Regions from separate parts of the Leminorella richardii genome, predicted to be linked through region 1. Evidence: riboswitches for the same ligand, from Rfam matches in the RefSeq annotation. Region 1 holds a riboswitch; each other region holds the start of a gene.

What was found. A riboswitch is a leader RNA that binds a small molecule or an ion and turns the genes downstream of it on or off. The one in region 1 is predicted to bind thiamine pyrophosphate.
Region 2: another riboswitch for thiamine pyrophosphate. It lies ahead of thiM (hydroxyethylthiazole kinase); the one in region 1 lies ahead of thiC (phosphomethylpyrimidine synthase ThiC).
Region 3: another riboswitch for thiamine pyrophosphate. It lies ahead of thiB (thiamine ABC transporter substrate binding subunit); the one in region 1 lies ahead of thiC (phosphomethylpyrimidine synthase ThiC).

The regions. Positions count from the first base shown of each region.
Region 1 is NZ_LS483470.1:413,935-416,202, reverse strand. Features, by position in the region: gene nudC (NAD(+) diphosphatase) at 1-53, opposite strand, end outside; gene rsd (sigma D regulator) at 149-643, shown strand; TPP riboswitch at 717-831, shown strand; gene thiC (phosphomethylpyrimidine synthase ThiC) at 927-2,268, shown strand, end outside.
Region 2 is NZ_LS483470.1:992,268-994,535, reverse strand. Features, by position in the region: gene thiD (bifunctional hydroxymethylpyrimidine kinase/phosphomethylpyrimidine kinase) at 1-201, opposite strand, end outside; gene thiM (hydroxyethylthiazole kinase) at 198-1,010, opposite strand; TPP riboswitch at 1,043-1,141, opposite strand; gene DQM29_RS04645 (hypothetical protein) at 1,323-1,931, opposite strand.
Region 3 is NZ_LS483470.1:2,776,524-2,778,791, reverse strand. Features, by position in the region: gene thiB (thiamine ABC transporter substrate binding subunit) at 1-872, opposite strand, end outside; TPP riboswitch at 988-1,142, opposite strand; gene DQM29_RS12795 (DUF554 domain-containing protein) at 1,209-1,925, opposite strand; gene DQM29_RS12790 (winged helix-turn-helix domain-containing protein) at 2,202-2,268, opposite strand, start outside.

The sequences.
Region 1 (2,268 bases):
GCATAGCTTAATAGCCACCAGCCAGACTCATCACCGCGTAACTGTTGTTCCATGACTATCTTGCTAAACCTCTTATTTACTGGCAATCTAACAGTGGTTTTTACATTATCTTAACTTTTTCAACCTACTGAATGACTCTGGACACCCTATGCTAAACCGACTTGAAACTCTTACTGAGCGCGTGGGCGGTAACCATAAACTGATCGATCAATGGTTAGAGTCGCGCAAAAGCCTGCTCGTGACCTATTACCGGCTGGTTGGTATTAAACCAAACAAAGAGAAAAATATCCCTCTCGATGAAAAGGCGCTGATCGATTTCGGTCATCATCTGGTGGACTACCTGTCCGCCTGCCATTTTCATATTTACGACAGAGTCATTATTCAAGAAGAGGGAGCTGCAAGCCCCAATCTCGCCGTTGGCCAAAGAGTTTATCCGTTACTGGAAGAAAATACTCAAAAAATCATGGCGTTTTATGACAGTTATGTTGAAAAAGGCATTAACGACGACACCATATTACAGCTGGATAAAGATCTTTCAACGGTCGGTGAGCTGCTGGCGAATCGGTTTATGATAGAAGACAAACTGATCGTCGAAGCCATCAAAAACTGGGAAAGCCATCACAGCTCTACCGAACAGTCATAATGGAAAGCGTGTAAAAAACCCTTTGCCGTTTTTATCGTCTTACCTATACTGTGCTATATCGCCCCTAGGGCGGTAAATCTTGTCGGAGTGCCCAGCGCCCTTATACGGCGCGGGCTGAGACCGTTAATTCGGGATCCGCGGAACCTGATCGGGCTAATACCCGCGAAGGGAACAAGAGTAATTCAATTCGGGTAGGCAAGGCCACAGTGTAGATTTTCCCTATCCATTACTCCCTCTCCGAACTCCAGACAAGCAACCCCCACGTTCTATTTTGGAGTTTGCTATGTCTAACAGAAGAACCCAGCGCGCTCAGGCGCAGCAGTTTATTGATCGACTACAGGGGCACGCGTTCCCCAATTCCCACAGAGTGTACGTTCAAGGTTCTCGCGACGATCTTCGCGTTCCGCTGCGGGAAATTCGCCTTAGCCCGACGCTCATCGGCGGTACACAAAACGCTCCACAGTATGAAGATAATGAACCGGTTCCCGTCTACGATACCTCAGGGCCTTACGGCGATCCGTCATCTGATATTGACGTCCGCCAGGGTCTTTCTCCTCTGCGCCAGCGCTGGATTGAAGAACGCAATGATACCGCTCCGCTCACACAGGCTTCCTCACACTTTACTCAACAGCGCCTTGCCGACGAGGGGCTAGACCATCTGCGCTACACGCACCTGCCGCCGCCAAGGCGCGCCAAAGAGGGCCGATGCGTGACTCAGCTTCACTATGCAAGAGCGGGCATCATCACGCCAGAAATGGAGTTTATCGCTCTGAGAGAAAATGTCGGCCGAGAGCGCCTGCGTACAGAAGTGCTTACTCGCCAACATCCAGGGCAGTCTTACGGCGCCAGTCTGCCGGAAAACATTACGCCGGAATTTGTCCGTGGGGAAGTGGCCGCAGGGCGCGCGATTATTCCCGCCAATATTAACCATCCCGAAGCAGAGCCGATGATTATCGGTCGCAACTTTCTGGTAAAAGTAAACGCCAACATTGGTAACTCATCGCTGACGTCTTCTATCGAGGAAGAGGTCGAAAAGCTGGTTTGGGCGACGAGGTGGGGTGCAGATACCGTTATGGATCTCTCCACCGGACGCTATATTCATGAAACCCGAGAGTGGATTATCCGTAATAGCCCCGTGCCGATTGGTACAGTACCTATTTATCAGGCTCTGGAGAAGGTTAACGGCGTTGCTGAAAACCTGAACTGGGAAGTATTCAGAGACACGCTGATTGAACAGGCAGAACAGGGTGTCGACTACTTTACTATCCACGCGGGTCTACTGCTGCGCTTTATCCCACTCACGGCCAATCGCCTAACGGGTATAGTGTCCCGCGGCGGCGCAATTATGGCCAAGTGGTGCCTCTCCCACCATAGAGAAAACTTCCTGTATGAGCGCTTCCGAGATATTTGCGAAATCTGTAGCCGTTACGACGTCGCACTCTCTTTAGGCGACGGCCTGAGGCCTGGCTCCGTACAGGATGCCAACGATGAAGCCCAGTTTGCCGAGCTTCACACTCTGGGTGAACTGACGAAAATCGCCTGGCAATACGACGTTCAGGTCATGATTGAAGGCCCCGGCCACGTTCCAATGCAGATGATCCATCGCAACATGACAGAGCAGCTGG
Region 2 (2,268 bases), 580 kb from region 1:
CAATACTGAATCCAGCTGAGCGGAAACAAACGACGGTTCAATGCGATAGACCGACTGCACCCCCATCGTATTCTGCGCCACCAGAGCGGTCATCACGCTCGTGCCATAGGCGCCCAGCGCAGAAAAGGTTTTAAGGTCGGCCTGTATCCCCGCGCCGCCGCTAGGGTCAGTACCAGCAATCGTCAGTGCATTAATTCTCATACCGTCATCTCCTGTAGACGCTTCGGTTCTAACTGATAAAGTAAATCCAAAAATCGCGGCACAAAGCTGCCCGGGCCACCAACTTCAGCCGCCGCCATGCCGCCACACGCGGCCATCACCATGCATGCGGAGGCTACCTGTTCAAGGCGCTCGCCGTCTTTTTGGGCAATAAATGCCGCCACCGCAGCCGACAGCGCACAGCCGGTGCCGACCACTTTCGTCATCAAAGGGGAACCGTAGGGAAGCGCATAAGTGAGACGGCCGTCGGTGACATAGTCAACATCGCCGGTGACGGCCACAACCGCACCGGTTTGCTGCGCCAGAGACAGCGCTGAAGACAGAGCGTCCAAAGACACATCAGCACTGTCTACACCCCGTCCGCTAGTCGTCTTTCCCGCCAGCGCAATAATTTCCGACGCGTTACCGCGAATTGCCGCAGGCCCCTGTTCCAGCAGGGTGCGACAAAATTCAGTGCGATAGCTCAACCCGCCAACGGCAACGGGGTCAAGCACCCAGGGAACGCCAGCCTGATTGGCGGCCACCACGGCCAGCGATATTGCCTTACGCTGCTCGTCATGCAAAGTACCGACGTTCACCAACAGGGCATCGGCTATCGCGCTAAATTCAGCGACTTCCTGCCTGGCAACCACCATCGCAGGAGAGCCGCCCAGCGCCAGCAGCACGTTAGCCGTGAAGCTTTGAACCACTTGGTTGGTCAGACAGTGTATAAGCGGTGTACGTTCTCGAAGGCGCGCAAGCGCATCGGCGGCAATCGCGCCGGAAAGCGGTATGGGATGAGTCTGTGTCATAAAGCTCCCAACCGGCGTGAAGAAGGCTGCCCGTTGGAACGCGGCGACTTCCCTACGCTGGCATAATCCAGATCAGGTAATACGGGTAATATCTCAGCCCGCGCGTTAGCGGGGCACCCCGAGTCATGTTGATTGAGTTTTTTTACTTTTTACAATTTACTTTTTACAAGGTTAGGGGAAGTGATTTGCTGTTGCAAGTCTGTCCTTCCCGTTATCCCCTTGGGTATCTACTCGCTAGGCCACACATCCACTGCGGAAGCGGTCAGCTCAAGGCGTGCATTTTGCCTATTGATGTTACATCGATAAAACAGGTTAATTAATAGAACCTTTTGTCACTACCAGGTTTTTAATATCTTCTTTCGATAACGGTATGTTGAATTCCTGCATGGCTTTTTGGCAAGTATCTGAAAGCAGGATATCGCTAATATGGCTAGCTTCATTCTTTTTATAATTTATGCTTTTATCTAAACATGAAAAAGTGATTCTGGGCGTATTCTTATTAATGAGATATATCCGCACCTCACCGCTATTCGTTCTTTTTATTTCAAATAGCTCTATGCTGTTTTTAACACCTTTTGCATCTTTAACTAGATAGGGAACGTTAGCAATGTAGTTTTTATCCAAATTATCCCCTAATAAATCATCGTCGATGCCTTTACTGTCTTCTAAAGATAGCGTGTTAATTGATACATCTTCTGCGTTATCATAGTCATTCAGCGCAGCGCTTTGGTACTTGGCTGATTGACTTCCCTCTTCCCATTCACATGCAATCCCTACGCTTTTATTCGTCGTTGGAAACGTCTCTGGTTTAGCTATTTTTGATTGGGTCTGTGCGTCAATACACGCTATTTCAGCAAAAGAAAAAGTACTGTTTAGAGCCAAAAATAACAACAACAACGCCTGAGTAACTATTTTCTTCATTTTTATTCCCTATGAAAACGATTTTCCAAAAGCTAATATTTTAAAAAATATAGATATTTTCATATTATTTAAAAATGCACTGTATGGCAATTTATTTTAAATACCTACCACACAATAGTCTTTGACAGCACGAGATAACTCGAGATAAATAGTCACGCCGAGTGCCGCGACTCGCGCTTCTGTTCATATACTGCTCAGTTCGGTAGAAAGGGTTTGTGATAGTCAGCCTGTTGAAGAGCAAACGGCGCCTCCGTCTAAAACCTCATCAAGTCGATAGTCTCTCTCACATACCTCATTTCAACCCTCGCGTTTTTGAGCGGTGAATCAAGCGATGATG
Region 3 (2,268 bases), 1.6 Mb from region 1:
GTTGCAGGATACATCCAGTTTTTCGTCGGTATAGCGTTCTGGAAAGCAGGCGTCATGATAAACGCCATAAACTGGCTTGCCAGTTCTGGCTGTTTGCTGGACTTGAGCCGTCCCGCAACTTCTACCTGTAAATAGTGCCCTTCTTCAAACGGTGCGGCGACGTAGCGGTCGGTTTTTTCTTCAACGATGTGGTAGGCCGGGGAGGTGGTATAGCTGAGCACCAGATCGGCTTCGCCTTTTAAAAACAGCTTATAGGCCTCACTCCATCCCTTAGTCACTGTGACGGTTTTCTTCGCCAGCTTTTGCCACGCCTGTGACGTCTCGTCACCGTACAGTTTCTGCATCCACAGCATTAGGCCCTGACCTGGGGTGCTGGTTCGCGGATCCTGATAGACCACGCGCCATTTTTGCGGATCGTCCAGCAGCGCTTTCATGCTGCTGGGCGGCGTCGTCAGGGTTTCTTTATTGTAGACAAAGGCGAAATAGCCGTAGTCATAGGGAATAAAGGTATCGTCTTGCCAGCCGCCGGGAACGGTCAGATTTTTCAATCCGTCATTGAGGGCGTGAGGGGCAAACAGGCCGGTTTTTCTCGCGGCGGCGATCAGATTGTTGTCTAGGCCAAGCACAACGTCAGCGCGGCTGTTGCTGCCTTCCATTCTCAGGCGATTTAGCAGGGAGACGCCGTCAGATAGGGGAACCAGATTCAAGGTGCATCCGCACTCGCTTTCGAAGGCTTGCTTAACGCTAGGGCCAGGGCCCCATTCAGAGGCGAAAGAGTCATAGGTATAGACTGTTAGCGTAGGCTTGTCGTCAGCCGCCAGAGCGGGCGTAGAAGCCAGCAGCAGCGCTGCAATAGTCAGTCTTTTTAACACGTTGCTCTCCTGTTTATTCAATCAGCTTGTTAAGTCAGCGATAAAGCCAGTGCGAAAGGTCAAAGGCGGAGAGTAAAGGGTGTTGAGACAGCGGCGCGTTCAGCGGCAGACAAAAGTCGAACGCGTTCTCAAATCCCTCCGCCGGCACTAACCGGATCAGGTTCTACGGGTAAGGTTCAGGCAGTTGAACGCATTCTCAGCTTAGTCTGTGTTCTGCCATCGGATATAGCGGCAGAACACAGCCTGATATAAGCACCCCGTTGAGGTATCAGCATTGTAGTGGCTCTTGCCGCGCGGAGAAAGCGCGATTTACGCCCAGCGCGCAGCAAGGGGGAATTACCCCATAAGTTTATGCCAGTAAAGGGATATGGGCACGATAAGAATTAGCGCAGGCAGGAAGTTCACCACGGCAAACGACTTGATTTGCGCGATGCGAAGCCCAACGGCGATCATCAGGATCCCCCCACAGGCGGAAAAGTCTCCCAGCGTTATCTCATTCATAAAGGGCATGATAAGGCGGGTTGAATAAAACAGCGTAGCCTGAATCGCCAGTTGGGGAAGGGCTATGGTCATCACCCCGACGCCCAGTGAAGTGGCGAAAATAGCGGCGGTAAACACGTCCAGTAGCGACTTGACCAGCAAAAGCTGATAGTCGCCGGTCATGCCCTCTGTGAGTGAGCCTACTACGCCAGTGCCGCTGGCGCAGAACAGTACGATCAGCGCGCTAAAGTTCTGGCTGTACACCTCTTGCGTCATACCGTGATGCCGCTGGGGGACAACGCGAGACAGTGCGCGTTGAACACAAGTGCCAAACCGCTGAACGCCTTTCTCCATATAGCAAAGTTCACCAATGGCGACCCCAAGGATCAGCGCCAGTGCGACGGCGGGCAGCTGCTGCACCTTGATGGTCATTATGATGCCCATGGCGATAGAGGTCATGGCAAACGCGGCGGGAAGGCCTTCTCTCAATCTCTGTGGGATGAAGGGCGCCAAAACGAGGCCGAGGGCGCCGCCAAAAAAGATGGCGGCACCGTTGAGATATGGACCTATCATGCACTTTTCCTAAAGTTAATAAACTAAACGCCAAGCGCTGGAGCGGCGCGTTATAAGTGAAACGCCGCGGGTCAGTGTACGGTTTTTTCGTCGCTGAAGAGTAGGCGTTTGCTGCGCAGGCAGATCGGATAACCTTAGAGGAACCGAGAATAGCGCGCTTGGGTAGTAAAGAAGTTATTCAATTTTGTCGAAATGTCGCGAAACAGTAAATAGCACAGCGTGAGATAAATGAGTATTTTTCTCACGCTGTCTCGCTTTTAAATGTTTGGTCAGGCGTTAGGCTTCTTTTAGCAGGTGTAGAATCTTTGCCAGTGAGGAGGGAGATACGTCGGAATGATTAAAC